2 regions of the Lysinibacillus sp. Bpr_S20 genome follow, and region 2 is predicted to be linked to the other one. Evidence: a T-box and tRNA genes for the amino acid it is inferred to sense, from the RefSeq annotation. Region 2 holds a T-box; the other holds one or more tRNA genes.

Region 1 (6,705 bases), on a different contig from region 2:
CACAACAGGCAATTCTCTACTGTAAGCTCCAATATCTACTTGTACCTTCACCGTTGCCGGTTCAATTGTCACATCTAACTTATTTAAATCGCGATCTAATACTTTAACCTCCGCTACTTGTGAGAACGGTTCTCTTAAGCCTTGTTCACCCGTAACAGTAGCTTTTACATAACTAATGTTTTCAATGGCACTTTTGGCACCTGTAACATACACCGTAGCTGGATTAGAAGACATGCTATTTAAAATATATCCTTCTTCAATTAAACGCGTATTTAGCTCAGGGTCAACACGAAACTCCTGCGTGACTTTTTCCTCAATGTTTACCTTAATAGTTGCTGGGTCTAATGTAACTTGTAACTTATCCGAAATATTTTCGTATTGTAGTCTAACATTATGCTCACCTATGAGTAATTTACTCAAATCCGCAAATATAGAAAAATCTCTAGAAGTTTGAGCTTTTAAAGCGAGTGGCGTTGGACCTTTTATCGTAACGTTCACCGTCTTTGGTATCCCTGTTACAATAAGATTCTTATCGTCATAAAAAACATCTACTGGCACATCGCGAATTACTACTGTTTGCTCATTCAATATTGATTTATTTTTAGGAGATAATTCGGTACGAACAGAGAAAAATAACAAAAAGGCTAGAAATAGTGCAACGATTCGTAAAACCCAAGGGCTATCCATCATTTTATCCATTCTTTTTCCCCCTCCAAGTTAACTTAGAGGCTGCATCTGACTCCTGTGCTAATCCGAACCACATTTTACGTAACAGTTCTTCGAATTCCTCTAGAGAAAGATTTCGATGAAGATTACCATTCATTGTAAGACTAATGGCACCGGTTTCTTCCGATACAACAATAGTAATGGCATCTGTCACTTCACTTAAGCCGAGTGCAGCTCGATGGCGCGTCCCAAGCTCTTTAGAGATAAACGGACTCTCAGAAAGCGGTAAATAACAAGCCGCTGCTGAGATTTTATCTTTCTGCATAATAACTGCTCCATCATGCAGTGGCGTATTCGGTATAAAAATGTTGATAAGTAGCTCCGATGATATCTCAGCATTTAGTCCTATGCCCGTTTCTATATATTCATTTAGACCAGTTTCTTTTTCAATAGAAATTAACGCCCCTATACGACGTTTGGCCATATAACTAACTGATTTCTTCATCGCCTCAATAAGCCTTGTCTGTTCTTCCTCAACTTGATTAATTGAACGTTGGAATAACTTCCCTCTACCAATTTGTTCAAGACCACGTCTTATTTCCGGTTGGAAAATGATAATAATCGCCAAGAAACCGAAATCGATAACTTGTTGTAACATCCATCCTAACGTTTCTAACCCTAAAAACTCTGTAGCAAGGCGCGCAATAATAATTACGAAAATTCCCTTTAATAATTGGACAGCCTTCGTACCTTTAATGAGGGTTAAAATTTTATAAACAACGTACCATACGAGCAGTACATCTAATAAGTTAATAACAATATTCACAGGTGTTAAATTAGCGAAATGTTCGATAATTTGCACGTGGCATCCCCCACTTTTCATTGCGAATCCATACACATTTAAGTATAGCACATTCTTATCAAATGTAACTTTTTTCAATTAAAAAGTCTACTCAAAAGAGTAGACCGTTCAGCCTCTCACGTGCACTATCTATTAGGACGTATAGAGTGTTATTTAGTTGCTTGTTTCTCCTCGAATGTCACAGCAGACTTAACTGAATTTTTAATCGTATACCAGAGCCATTCGAATACTTCGTCAATTTCTTCTATTTTTCCTGAAACAACTGCCGAAGATGCCATATACTGTCCGTTAATAACGGTAACATTGCCATCCACTTCACCCTCAACAATTAAATCACCATTTTTAACAACAATGTCGCCCTTTACAACTTCTCCCTCTGGCACAATAACCGTTTGACCTTCAACAACTAGGTTCGGTTGTTTAGTCACAGAGAAATGTTGGTCATCCATAAAACTACCTAGTAAAGTTGCACTCATAAATAAACAAAACACTGCTGCTGCCACAAAGAGTGGATGTCGGCGAATCCACTTCTGCATACCTACACGACTTTTAGGTTTCGGTAAACGAGCCATCACAGCTTCTTCAAAACGCGGAGGTGGTGTAATGTGGGAAGCACTCTTCACAAAGGCGATTGTTTCACTTAATTCCTGCATCAACTGTTTACAATCACTGCATGTATGCAAATGTCGTTTTAACTCTTGCTCATGCTCACGACTAATGTCACCATCTAAATAATCATGGATATAGTCTATTATATGCTCTGGACAAGTATTCATGACGCTTCCCCTCCTACAGATTGTTTAATTGCTTACGTAATGCTTCACGTCCGCGGTGAATCCTCGTTTTCACCGTTCCAAGAGGCATATCTAAAATCTCGCTAATTTCTTGTAATGATAATTCTTCAATATATTTCAATACTATAACTGAACGGTATTTATCCGGCAAACGTCCAATCTCATATTGAATGCGATCTTGCAGTTCCAGTTTCTCTATCTGTTCCTCTGGTAGCTGGTCATCTGCTGCGATCTGCGAATACATATCAAGCCCTTCTGTACCAGCTACTTCCGCATCTAAATAGTAATCCGGCTTTTTCTTCCGGATACGGTCTATACAAAGGTTTGTCGCTATGCGATAAAGCCACGTCGAAAATTTTCTTTTCTGATCAAAAGTATGCAAGTTCATATAGGCACGAACAAATGCCTCTTGTGCAATGTCCTCAGATTCTTGCTTGTTCCCCAACATCCTATAGCATACTTGATACAGTTTGTGCTGATAGAGACTCACAATATCTGCAAATGCGTTTTGATCGCCTTTAAGCACTTGTTTTATTTTCTTGTTTACTAACGCATCCATTGTGTCGATTTCTCCACCTTTACAACTGTCTTATACTATACGACCCATCGATAAGAAAAGTTTCATTTTGTTATTAATTATAACAAAAGATTTTTATACAATGTGGCAATAGGTAATTTTTTGTCAAATTTCTTTAAACGAGCGTTTCTCCAAATAAAGATCCCATCAATGCTACTGCAACATCAGCTGTTCTATTCTTTTCATCTAAAATCGGATTAACCTCAACGAATTCAGCAGATGTTAGCATACCTGATTCCTGAAGCATTTCCATCGCCAAATGGCTTTCTCGATACGTAATACCACCAGGTACAGGTGTCCCAACTCCAGGAGTATAAAGAGGATCTAACCCATCTAAATCAAGTGATAAATGCAAACCATCTATATTGCGCTCTCTTAAATAGGCAAGTGCATCTTCCATTACTCTTGTCATTCCAAGACGATCTACCTCGTGCATTGTATACACCTTAATCCCTTGCTGTCTAATTAATTCACGTTCTCCTGGGTCTACAGAACGTGCTCCAATAATAATGACGTTTTCAGGTTTAATTTTCGGTACATCATTACGAATTTTCACTAACCGTTCATGTCCAAGTCCAATGCTAACAGCTAGCGGCATACCATGTATATTACCAGACGGTGTCGTATCAGGTGTATTTAGGTCCGCATGCGCATCAAACCAAATAACGCCTAAATTTTTATAATGCTCACCAAGCCCTGCAAGTGTACCAATAGCAATACTATGGTCGCCACCAAGTACAAGCGGAAACGCCTTGTGCTCAATCGCTTCATTTACACTATTAGCCAAGGATGTACTTACATCAATAACTTCCTCTAAATTAAGTAGTTGTTTATCAACAACAGTACCTTCTATTTTTTGACTAACACGTATATCCCCTTGATCATGTACTGCATGTCCGATTGCCTCTAAGCGCTCCACAACACCTGCGTAACGAATAGCACTTGGCCCCATATCTACCCCTCTACGAGTTTGCCCATAATCAGTCGGTACTCCAATAATAGCAATATTTAGTTTATTCATTTTTTCATACCCCCTTTAAGTTGTAAGACTATTGTAAAGCCTATATCCTACCTGGCTCAACTCAACATTTTCGTGAATATTTATACAATTAAAAAAGGTATAAAAAAATCTCCTGCTGTTTTCAGCAAGAGATTAGTATCTGTAGTTAATGTTACACTTTTGAATATACTTTATTCTATAAAAGTGAGCCATGAAGGACTCGAACCTTCGACCCTCTGATTAAAAGTCAGATGCTCTACCAACTGAGCTAATGGCTCAAAATAAAAATGGCTGGGGTACTAGGATTCGAACCTAGGCATGACGGAATCAAAATCCGTTGCCTTACCGCTTGGCTATACCCCAATCATTAAAATAAAACTGGTGGAGGGGGACGGATTCGAACCGCCGAACCCTAAGGAGCGGATTTACAGTCCGCCGCGTTTAGCCACTTCGCTACCCCTCCGAAATAACACATTATGGTGGAGGATGACGGGCTCGAACCGCCGACCCTCTGCTTGTAAGGCAGATGCTCTCCCAGCTGAGCTAATCCTCCATAAAAACAGGTGTTCATTTCTTCACAGTTTATTTTCTTTTTAAGCCTTTGCATTACTACAATGCTTTAAAAATGGTGACCCCTACGGGATTCGAACCCGTGTTACCGCCGTGAAAGGGCGGTGTCTTAACCACTTGACCAAGGGGCCATTTTTTAAATGTCTTAAACAAGACAAGAATTATGATAACATTTATTACTGTTCAATGCAATACTTATTTTACAACTTTTTATATGTATAACATCAACTTTAAAAATGAGCAAAAAAATGGCTCCGAAGGCAGGACTCGAACCTGCGACAACCTGATTAACAGTCAGGTGCTACTACCAACTGAGCTACTTCGGAACAATACTATTCAATTCGGTTTTTTAAAACCTCTTAAGTACATTTATTATTATAGCAAGCATTATAATTTATGCAATACTTTTTGTGAAAATTTTAATATTTTTTATCTAAGCATTCCTGATCATTACCAAAAACCTAATAGTTCTCTATAAAATCTAATATTTCTATTTTATGCGCAGAATATTCTTGCTGTATATTATTGTAATTGTTAAAATGAGAATAGTTTTATGAATTTTCTATTAAATTTGTTTGGGGAGGAATGTTCACATGGCAACAAACGATTTAATTGCACCAGAATTCTATAATATTACAGAGGAATTGGAGAAATTTTCTCAAGATAGTAATCGTCAAGCAATACAATGGCTAAATGCGCAGCAGGAACGCCGAACAATTTCCTATGTTGAACTTGTTCAAAAAATGAATCAATATGCGAATGCCTTTACGAAGAAGGGGCTTCAAAAAGGAGATCGCGTATTAGTTATTATTCCACGTCTGCCTGAGGCTTATTTTGTCTTCCTTGGCTGTCTAAAGGCTGGTATTGTGCCTATTTCATGTTCAGAAATGTTACGTGCAAGTGATTTAGAATATCGTATGGAGCACTCTTCTGCAAGGGCAGTAATTGCCTATGAAGCATTCACTAGTGAGGTAGATCATATTACTTCATCAGTAGATGCTTTAAAAAATAAGCTGGTTATAGGTGCTGCTACAGGTGATTGGACGTCTTTAAATGAATTGGCTAGTACGCAGCCGGATACATTTAAAGCGGCGGCGACGAAAAGAGATGATATGGCATTTCTTTCTTATACATCAGGCACGACTGGTAAACCAAAAGGAGCTGTTCATTCGCACGGTTGGGGATATGCACATATTAGAACAGCTGCTTCTCAATGGCTTGGTGTACGTGAAGGTGATCTAGTTTGGGCTACAGCAGCTCCAGGATGGCAAAAATGGATTTGGAGCCCATTTTTATCGACGATCATGTTAGGCGCAACTGCATTTGTATACCACGGAGGATTTGATGCAAAAACATACCTTCAACTGCTTCAAGATGAAAAGGTCAATGTATTATGCTGTACTCCAACGGAATATCGAATTATGGCGAAAATTGATAATTTAAAAGACTATAATCTTTCTTCACTACGTAGCGCTGTTTCGGCTGGTGAACCATTAAATCGCCCAGTCATCGAAGCATTTATGAATAACTTCGGACTCAAAGTTCGCGATGGCTATGGCCAAACAGAAAATACTTTATTAATCGGCACACTTGAAAATACTGAGTTACGTCCTGGTTCAATGGGTGTTCCTACACCAGGCAATATTGTTCGCATTATAGATCATGAAGGCAACGAAGCCCCAGTTGGAGAAGTTGGAGATATTGCCGTACACAAAACATCTCCTGCTCTATTTAAAGAGTACTATCGTGAGCCTGAACGTACACAAGCTGCCTTCCGCGGTGATTGGTATATTACTGGTGACCAAGCTAAATGTGATGAAGACGGTTACTTCTGGTTTGAAGGTCGAGGAGATGACATCATTATTTCCTCAGGCTATACAATTGGGCCATTCGAGGTAGAGGATGCTTTAAATAAACATGAAGCTGTACAAGAGTGTGCTGTTGTTGCAGCTCCAGATGAAATTAGAGGACATATTGTTAAAGCCTTTGTCATCTTACGAGAAGGCTTTAGAGATCGTGATGAGGACGAGTTAACAAAAGAACTACAGGAGCACGTTAAATCATTAACAGCGCCTTATAAATATCCTCGTAGTATTGTCTTTATCGATGAGCTACCAAAAACAACTTCTGGTAAGATTCGCCGTATAGAGCTACGAGCAGCAACTGTATAAAATAAAAAAGGAGACATTTCACCAATCACTTGGTTGAAATGTCTCCTTTATCTATTGCTGAAATT
Region 2 (6,978 bases):
TATGAGTGAAACTTTTTGTTTTCCTGGTTATGGCTGCCCAACTGAAATAGCAGCTGTACAAATTAAACCGCGTTGGCAGACGAAGCAGTTAGAAGATTCTTTACGATTAATGGGTATTTATCATATTACGGCACATGTTCGCTTTGATTTTCAAGACATGCAAGCTTTCATGGATGATGAAGAATTAGTACAAATCGATGCGCTTGATATTCAAGGGGATACTGGTTATTTTGAGTATGCAGTTCCGTTAAATGTGGATTTACCAAAGGATGCAGCTATTGAAGATTTAATGGTAAAGGATATTCGACCTATATTAACTAATCAAATGTGTCAGCTCGAATGGACAGTTACAAGTACTTTTAATGAACCTGAGCCAGCACTCGAAAAAGCGCATGTTTTAGAAAAACAGCCGATCGCTGTCAATGCCTCAGCTCAGATAGAGAAGCAAGCTATTAAAGAAACATCACAGGTAAAACAACCTGCAGATGTAGTAGCATCGATTCAAGAAGAAAAGCCAGTAGATGTAGTAGCATCGATTCAAGAAGAACAACCTGAAGTTGTAGCGGTTTCGGCACAAGTAGAAAAGTCTACAGCAGCAGTTTCTTCACCTCAAGAAGAAAAATCTGCAGTTGTAACAACATCAAAGCAAGAGGAAAAATCAAAGGTTGTTACATTTGCTGCTCAAAAGGAAAAGTCTGAAGCAATAGTAGCCTCAGACAAAAAAGAAAAGCCTGCACAAGCTGAACAAAAAACAATGTTGAAGGAATCCTCTAGTCATATTGCAGTCCGTGAATCTAGCTCTTGGCAGGAGGTTCAATCGACGATCTGGGATTTAACGGAAGACTATACACCGCTAAAGGTTCGTGTTTCAAATGACTTCATTCAAAAGTAAATAGCATAGAAGTAGCAGGAGTAATAAGATAATAAAATCTCCAGATGTAGGAATGATGATGACACGTATAAACTGAAAAACACAAATTGGAACAATTATCGTTTTGCAATAAAATCGAAATTGTCGTAGCCAAGGTGGTAAAAGCCAAGGATTATACTTACGTCGACGCATTTGAATTTTCACTTCCTTTTCTAGTAGTGCTTCCTAAAAAATGACTAAATCACTTGAAAAATTCCACGATTTTGCGGTACAATGTGAAAAAGTCGAATATAGATGCTATGACAGGGAAGAGTAAATTATTAGTACATTTTAAGAGAGGAAACGGTAGCTGAAAAGTTTCTATTTGTACCTAATTGAATGTAGCCCTCGAGCAGCTTTAGTGAACTAACAGTAGTTAAAGCCGGTTAAACACCGTTACCGAATTGAGAGCCAGTAGAAAAAGGCTTAAGTAAGTAGTACATTTTTTTTCTGATGAAATGTGTGACAGCTTAACTCGCCTCTGCTGGAATTAAAGGTGGTACCGCGAACTTAAACTCCTTCGTCCTTTTAGACGTTAGGAGTTTTTTTTATTTTCATTAATCTTCTGGTAAATGACCTATATCTGAGTCATCAAAACAGAATGATTGGTACGATCTCACACCGGTAAAATTATGAAGTCAACAGGAGGAGTCAAAATGACAGAAAACATTTCAATGCCTACAAAATATGATCCGCAGTCCATTGAAGCGGGTCGTTATGAATGGTGGTTACAAGGGAAATTTTTTGAGGCGCAGCCTACAAGTGAAAAAGAGCCTTATTCTATTGTTATTCCACCACCGAACGTAACAGGTAAATTACACCTTGGCCATGCTTGGGATACAACATTACAAGATATTTTAATTCGTATGAAGCGCATGCAAGGCTATGATGCACTTTGGTTACCAGGAATGGACCATGCAGGTATTGCAACACAAGCAAAAGTAGAGGCTAAACTACGAGAAGATAATATTACACGTTATGATTTAGGACGTGAAAAATTCCTTGAAAAAACATGGGAATGGAAAGATGAGTATGCTGGACATATCCGCGATCAATGGGCGAAGCTAGGTCTTGCATTAGATTATTCTCGTGAGCGTTTTACACTTGACCAAGGTCTTTCCGATGCGGTTAAAACTGTGTTCGTTCAATTATATGAAAAAGGCTTAATCTATCGTGGCGAACGTATTATTAACTGGGACCCTGCTGCAAAAACAGCATTATCAGATATTGAAGTTATCTATAAAGATGTGCAAGGTGCATTCTATCATATGAAATATCCATTAGCTGATGGATCAGGCTATGTGGAAGTAGCAACAACACGACCTGAAACAATGCTAGGTGACTCTGGAGTAGCCGTTCACCCGAAAGATGAGCGCTATCAACACTTAATCGGCAAAACGGTTATTTTACCAATCGTAGGTCGTGAAATTCCAATTGTAGCAGATGACTACGTTGATATGGAATTTGGTACTGGGGTTGTAAAAATGACACCAGCACACGATCCTAATGACTTTGAGGTTGGTAACCGCCACAATCTAGAACGCATTCTTGTCATGAATGAAGATGGTACTATGAATGAGCTTGCTGGCAAGTATAATGGTATGGATCGCTTTGAATGCCGTAAGCAAATCGTAGCTGATTTACAGGATGCAGGCGTGCTAATTCGTATTGAAGAGCATACACATTCAGTAGGTCACTCTGAACGTTCTGGTGCTGTTGTAGAGCCATATCTTTCAGCTCAATGGTTCGTAAAAATGCAACCACTTGCTGATGCTTCACTTGCTCTTCAAAAAGATGAAGAAGGCCAAGTAAACTTCGTACCATCTCGTTTCGAAAACACATATTCTCGTTGGATGGAAAACATTCGTGACTGGTGTATCTCTCGTCAGTTATGGTGGGGTCACCAAATCCCAGCTTGGTATCACAATGAAACAGGTGAAATTTACGTAGGAAAAGAAGCACCAGCAGATGCAGAAAATTGGACACAAGATGAAGACGTATTAGATACATGGTTCTCTTCTGCACTATGGCCATTTTCTACAATGGGTTGGCCGGATGAGACAAATGAAGAATATAAACGTTACTATCCAACAAGCACGCTTGTAACTGGTTATGATATTATTTTCTTCTGGGTTTCTCGTATGATTTTCCAAGGTCTTGAATTTACAGGTCAACGCCCATTCAAAGATGTATTAATTCATGGTTTAGTACGTGATGGTGAAGGACGTAAGATGAGTAAATCACTTGGTAACGGTGTAGACCCTATGGACGTAATTGATCAATATGGTGCCGACTCATTACGTTACTTCTTAGCTACTGGATCATCACCTGGTCAAGATTTACGCTATACAACTGAAAAAGTAGAAGCCGTTTGGAACTTCTCTAACAAAATTTGGAATGCCTCTCGTTTCGCTTTAATGAATATGGAAGGTATGACATATGATGAAATCGACTTAACTGGTGAAAAATCAGTTGCCGATAAATGGATTCTTACTCGCTTAAATGAAACAATTGAACGTGTAACATCTCTTGCAGAGCGCTACGAATTTGGTGAAGTTGGCCGTGAGCTTTATAACTTCATTTGGGATGATTTCTGTTCTTGGTATATTGAAATGGCGAAATTACCGTTATACGGTGAAGACGAAGCAGCTAAGAAAACGACTCGTTCTATTTTAGCGTACGTTTTAGATCAAACTATGCGTCTATTACATCCATTCATGCCATTCATTACGGAAGAAATTTGGCAGCACTTACCTCATAAAGGTGAATCAATCACAGTGGCAGCATGGCCAACTGTACGTGCGGATCTTCATTTTGCAGAGGAAGCAGACAATATGAAGCTCCTAATGGATATTATACGTTCGGTACGTAATATTCGTGCGGAAGTTAATACACCAATGAGCAAAAAAGTGCCGCTATTTATTTCAGCGAAGGATGCTGCAACGGTTACAGTACTTGAAGCCAATAAAGCATACTTAGAAAAATTCTGTAATCCAGAATCACTAACAATAGGAGAAGGTTTAGAAGCTCCTGGTCAGTCAATGACAGCAGTTGTAACTGGAGCTGAGCTATTCCTACCGCTTGTTGGACTTATTAATCTGGAAGAAGAAATTGCTCGTCTTGAAAAAGAATTAGAAAAATGGGCAAAAGAAGTGAAGCTTGTAACTGGTAAATTATCAAATGAGAAATTTGTATCTAAAGCGCCGGAAGCATTAGTAAATGCGGAGCGTGAAAAATTAGCAGATTATGAAAGTAAACATGCAGTTGTTTTAAAACGTTTAGAAGAATTAAAAAATATGTAAGTCGAGACAGCGGATGGCAATAGTCATCCGCTGTTTTTCTTAATTGATTAGTATGAAATTATATTAGGTGTGTTGATAAGGAATAAATTGGTTTATTTTTGAGTGTTAAAAGGATTTTTTGTGGATCATTACAAAAACGTGTGGTTGATTTCCGTTCCGGCTGGGCGCTTTCCTGGGGGCGTCCGATGAGCCGCTTCACTCGCGATGCTCGCTCCAGGGTCTCATCTGTGACGCTAATCCCCAAGGAGTCGCCCAGCCTCCACTCCAATCAACTTATTTACATAGTAGACGTTTTAACAAAAATCATCCGCGATTTTTGGTGATGAACCTTTTTTGGTGCTATTTTGCTAATATATTCCTATTTTTTACTGATTGTAGTGGAGGGCTACTCGACTCCCGCGGGAAAGCGAGACAGACGAGACCCTACACGAAGCGAAGGAAGCGGCTCGACGCTCGCCCGTTGGAAAGCGAGTAGCCCGTAGCGGAAATCAGTGTTTTTCTGCGTGTTTTTTTACTTTCATTCAATGTAAAAGTAAACAATAGTTTTTTTAGAAATCTATGTGTATTGGGCGCTACTTGTACTAAAATAGAGATATTGCAGTGAAGAGGGAGTGTTTCGTTTGTTTAAAACGATGAAAGAATGTACAGATTTTATTTTTACGTTAAAGGCAGTTGATCATAAACGTGCACCGCTCGTATTGATGCGAGAGGTATTAGCACTTCTTAATAACCCACAGGACAGGCTACGCGCTATTCATTTAGCAGGCTCAAATGGAAAAGGGTCTACAGTGAATGCTCTAAGAGAAATGCTACAACATGCGGGCTACAAAGTAGGCGCCTTTACTTCACCTCATTTAAAACGTGTGAATGAACGTATGACTATTAATGGAATTCAAATTTCTGATGCGCAATTTTTACACTATATGAACAGAGTTTTTGAGATTATAGAGACACATTATGAAGGTGAATTTCCGAGTTTTTTTGAAGTGGTAACACTTATTATGTATCAATATTTTGCGGATGAAGAAGTGGACATTGCATTGATTGAAACGGGACTTGGTGGACGTTTGGACGCTACGAATGTCATTACGCCCCTAATTTCAATTATCACAACGATTTCACTTGAACATACTGCGTTTTTAGGAGATACGTTAGCAAAGGTGGCATTTGAGAAGGCGGGAATTATTAAAGAAAATGTACCTATTATAGTGGGGGTTAAAAGTGAGGAAGCACTTACTGTTATCAGGGAGGTAGCAAAGGAGCGTCATGCCCCGTGCCTTGTTTTAGGGAAGGACTTTACTGTTGAAAACATTGAACAAGGCACTACGATCCAACGCTTTAATTACCGAAAGGCTAATGCGGAGATGGTAGGTGTCCCATTAAAAATGGCTGGGCCTCATCAAATGAATAATGCCAGTCTTGCGATTACGGCGATCCTAACGCTAAGAGAGAATGGGGTCATTGATATTTCAGATGAGTCAATCCATCAGGCTTTGGCAAAAGCTCAGTGGGCAGGCCGATTTGAGCAGTTACCTGGCGATATTATATTAGACGGAGCACATAATTCTGAAGGAACGAACGCACTCATTCAAACACTTAAAACGGTCTATCCACAGCAAAACTATCGATTTATATATGCGGCATTAGCGGATAAAGATCATGCGAAAAGTATTGCTTTAATGGATAGTATAGCTACATCAATTGCATTTACACAAATTGAGCTACCAAATGCTATGCCTGCAGATCAATTAGCTGCATTATCTACAAATGTGAACAAAGAATATAATGCAGATTGGCGTGAAATGGTGCAAACGATACTACATCAAAGAAATAAAGAGGATGTTATCGTTATTACAGGATCCTTGTATTTTATAGCTGAAATACGACAATGGCTACAGGGGGAACAATGATGATTCCAAAATTGAATCACTACAAAGAAAAGTGGAATGTTCAGAGTGATGATGTGATTAAACCTGGTTTGACTGCGATTGAAGAGGCGTTAGCAAGAGTAGGTAATCCAGAAAATAGATTGCAAGTCGTACACATAGCCGGGACTAACGGTAAAGGCTCGACACTTACATTTCTAGAATCAATCGCTAAAGAGCATGGCTTACGTGTTGGTAAATTTATGTCTCCTTGTATTTTAGACGTGCATGACCAAATTCAAGTAGAGGGTCAAGTGATTACAGAAGCGGAAATGAATCATGTATTTCAACAAATGCAGGCAGCTGAACTAAGTGGGAAACTAACAGATTTTGAACTTTTAACGGTTGCAGCTTTTTTACATTTTGCTGCAAGTAATGTAGATATTGCCCTTATTGAAGCAGGTATGGGGGGCTTACTTGATAGTACAAATGTAGTTACGCCAATTGTGTCAATCATACCGAGCATCGCATTAGAGCATACGAATTTTTTAGGAAATTCGATTGAAAGTATTGCTTGCCATAAAGCAGGAATTATTAAACCGAATCGTCCAGTTATTATCGGTGATTTACCGTTAGAGGCGAAGAATATAGTTTATCAGGAAGCTCAAAAAAAACAATCATCGGTACTTGAGCTAAATCATCAATTTTTTGTGCAACATGACAATGATGGAGAGAGCTATAAGCATAATGACAGAGGCATCAGTATTACAAAGCTTACACGTACAATGAAGGGTGCACATCAGGCGAATAATATGGCACTAGCAATTACAGCTTTTTTTGAAGTAGCAACTGCATTAGCGTTACAAGTTAGCGAGGAAGCGATTCAAAAAGCTGTAGAAAG

Evidence for each region. The T-box of region 2 lies ahead of MWJ95_RS12625 (valine--tRNA ligase). A T-box ahead of a tRNA ligase gene usually reads a tRNA of that ligase, here a tRNA-Val.
Region 1: it encodes a tRNA-Val, which carries the amino acid that the T-box ahead of MWJ95_RS12625 (valine--tRNA ligase) is inferred to sense. The anticodon was not compared.

Annotation. Positions count from the first base shown of each region.
Region 1 covers NZ_JALNLQ010000006.1:316-7,020, reverse strand. The annotation lists gene MWJ95_RS15330 (CdaR family protein) at 1-699, opposite strand, end outside; gene cdaA (diadenylate cyclase CdaA) at 692-1,528, opposite strand; gene MWJ95_RS15320 (anti-sigma factor family protein) at 1,678-2,304, opposite strand; gene sigW (RNA polymerase sigma factor SigW) at 2,318-2,881, opposite strand; gene rocF (arginase) at 3,015-3,920, opposite strand; tRNA gene MWJ95_RS15305 (tRNA-Lys) at 4,105-4,177, opposite strand; tRNA gene MWJ95_RS15300 (tRNA-Gln) at 4,188-4,262, opposite strand; tRNA gene MWJ95_RS15295 (tRNA-Tyr) at 4,279-4,362, opposite strand; tRNA gene MWJ95_RS15290 (tRNA-Val) at 4,377-4,452, opposite strand; tRNA gene MWJ95_RS15285 (tRNA-Glu) at 4,526-4,600, opposite strand; tRNA gene MWJ95_RS15280 (tRNA-Asn) at 4,719-4,795, opposite strand; gene mbcS (acyl-CoA synthetase MbcS) at 5,063-6,640, shown strand.
Region 2 covers NZ_JALNLQ010000004.1:334,345-341,322, forward strand. The annotation lists gene MWJ95_RS12615 (valyl-tRNA synthetase) at 2-892, shown strand; T-box leader at 1,162-1,441, shown strand; gene MWJ95_RS12625 (valine--tRNA ligase) at 1,567-4,212, shown strand; gene MWJ95_RS12630 (bifunctional folylpolyglutamate synthase/dihydrofolate synthase) at 4,833-6,122, shown strand; gene MWJ95_RS12635 (bifunctional folylpolyglutamate synthase/dihydrofolate synthase) at 6,122-6,978, shown strand, end outside.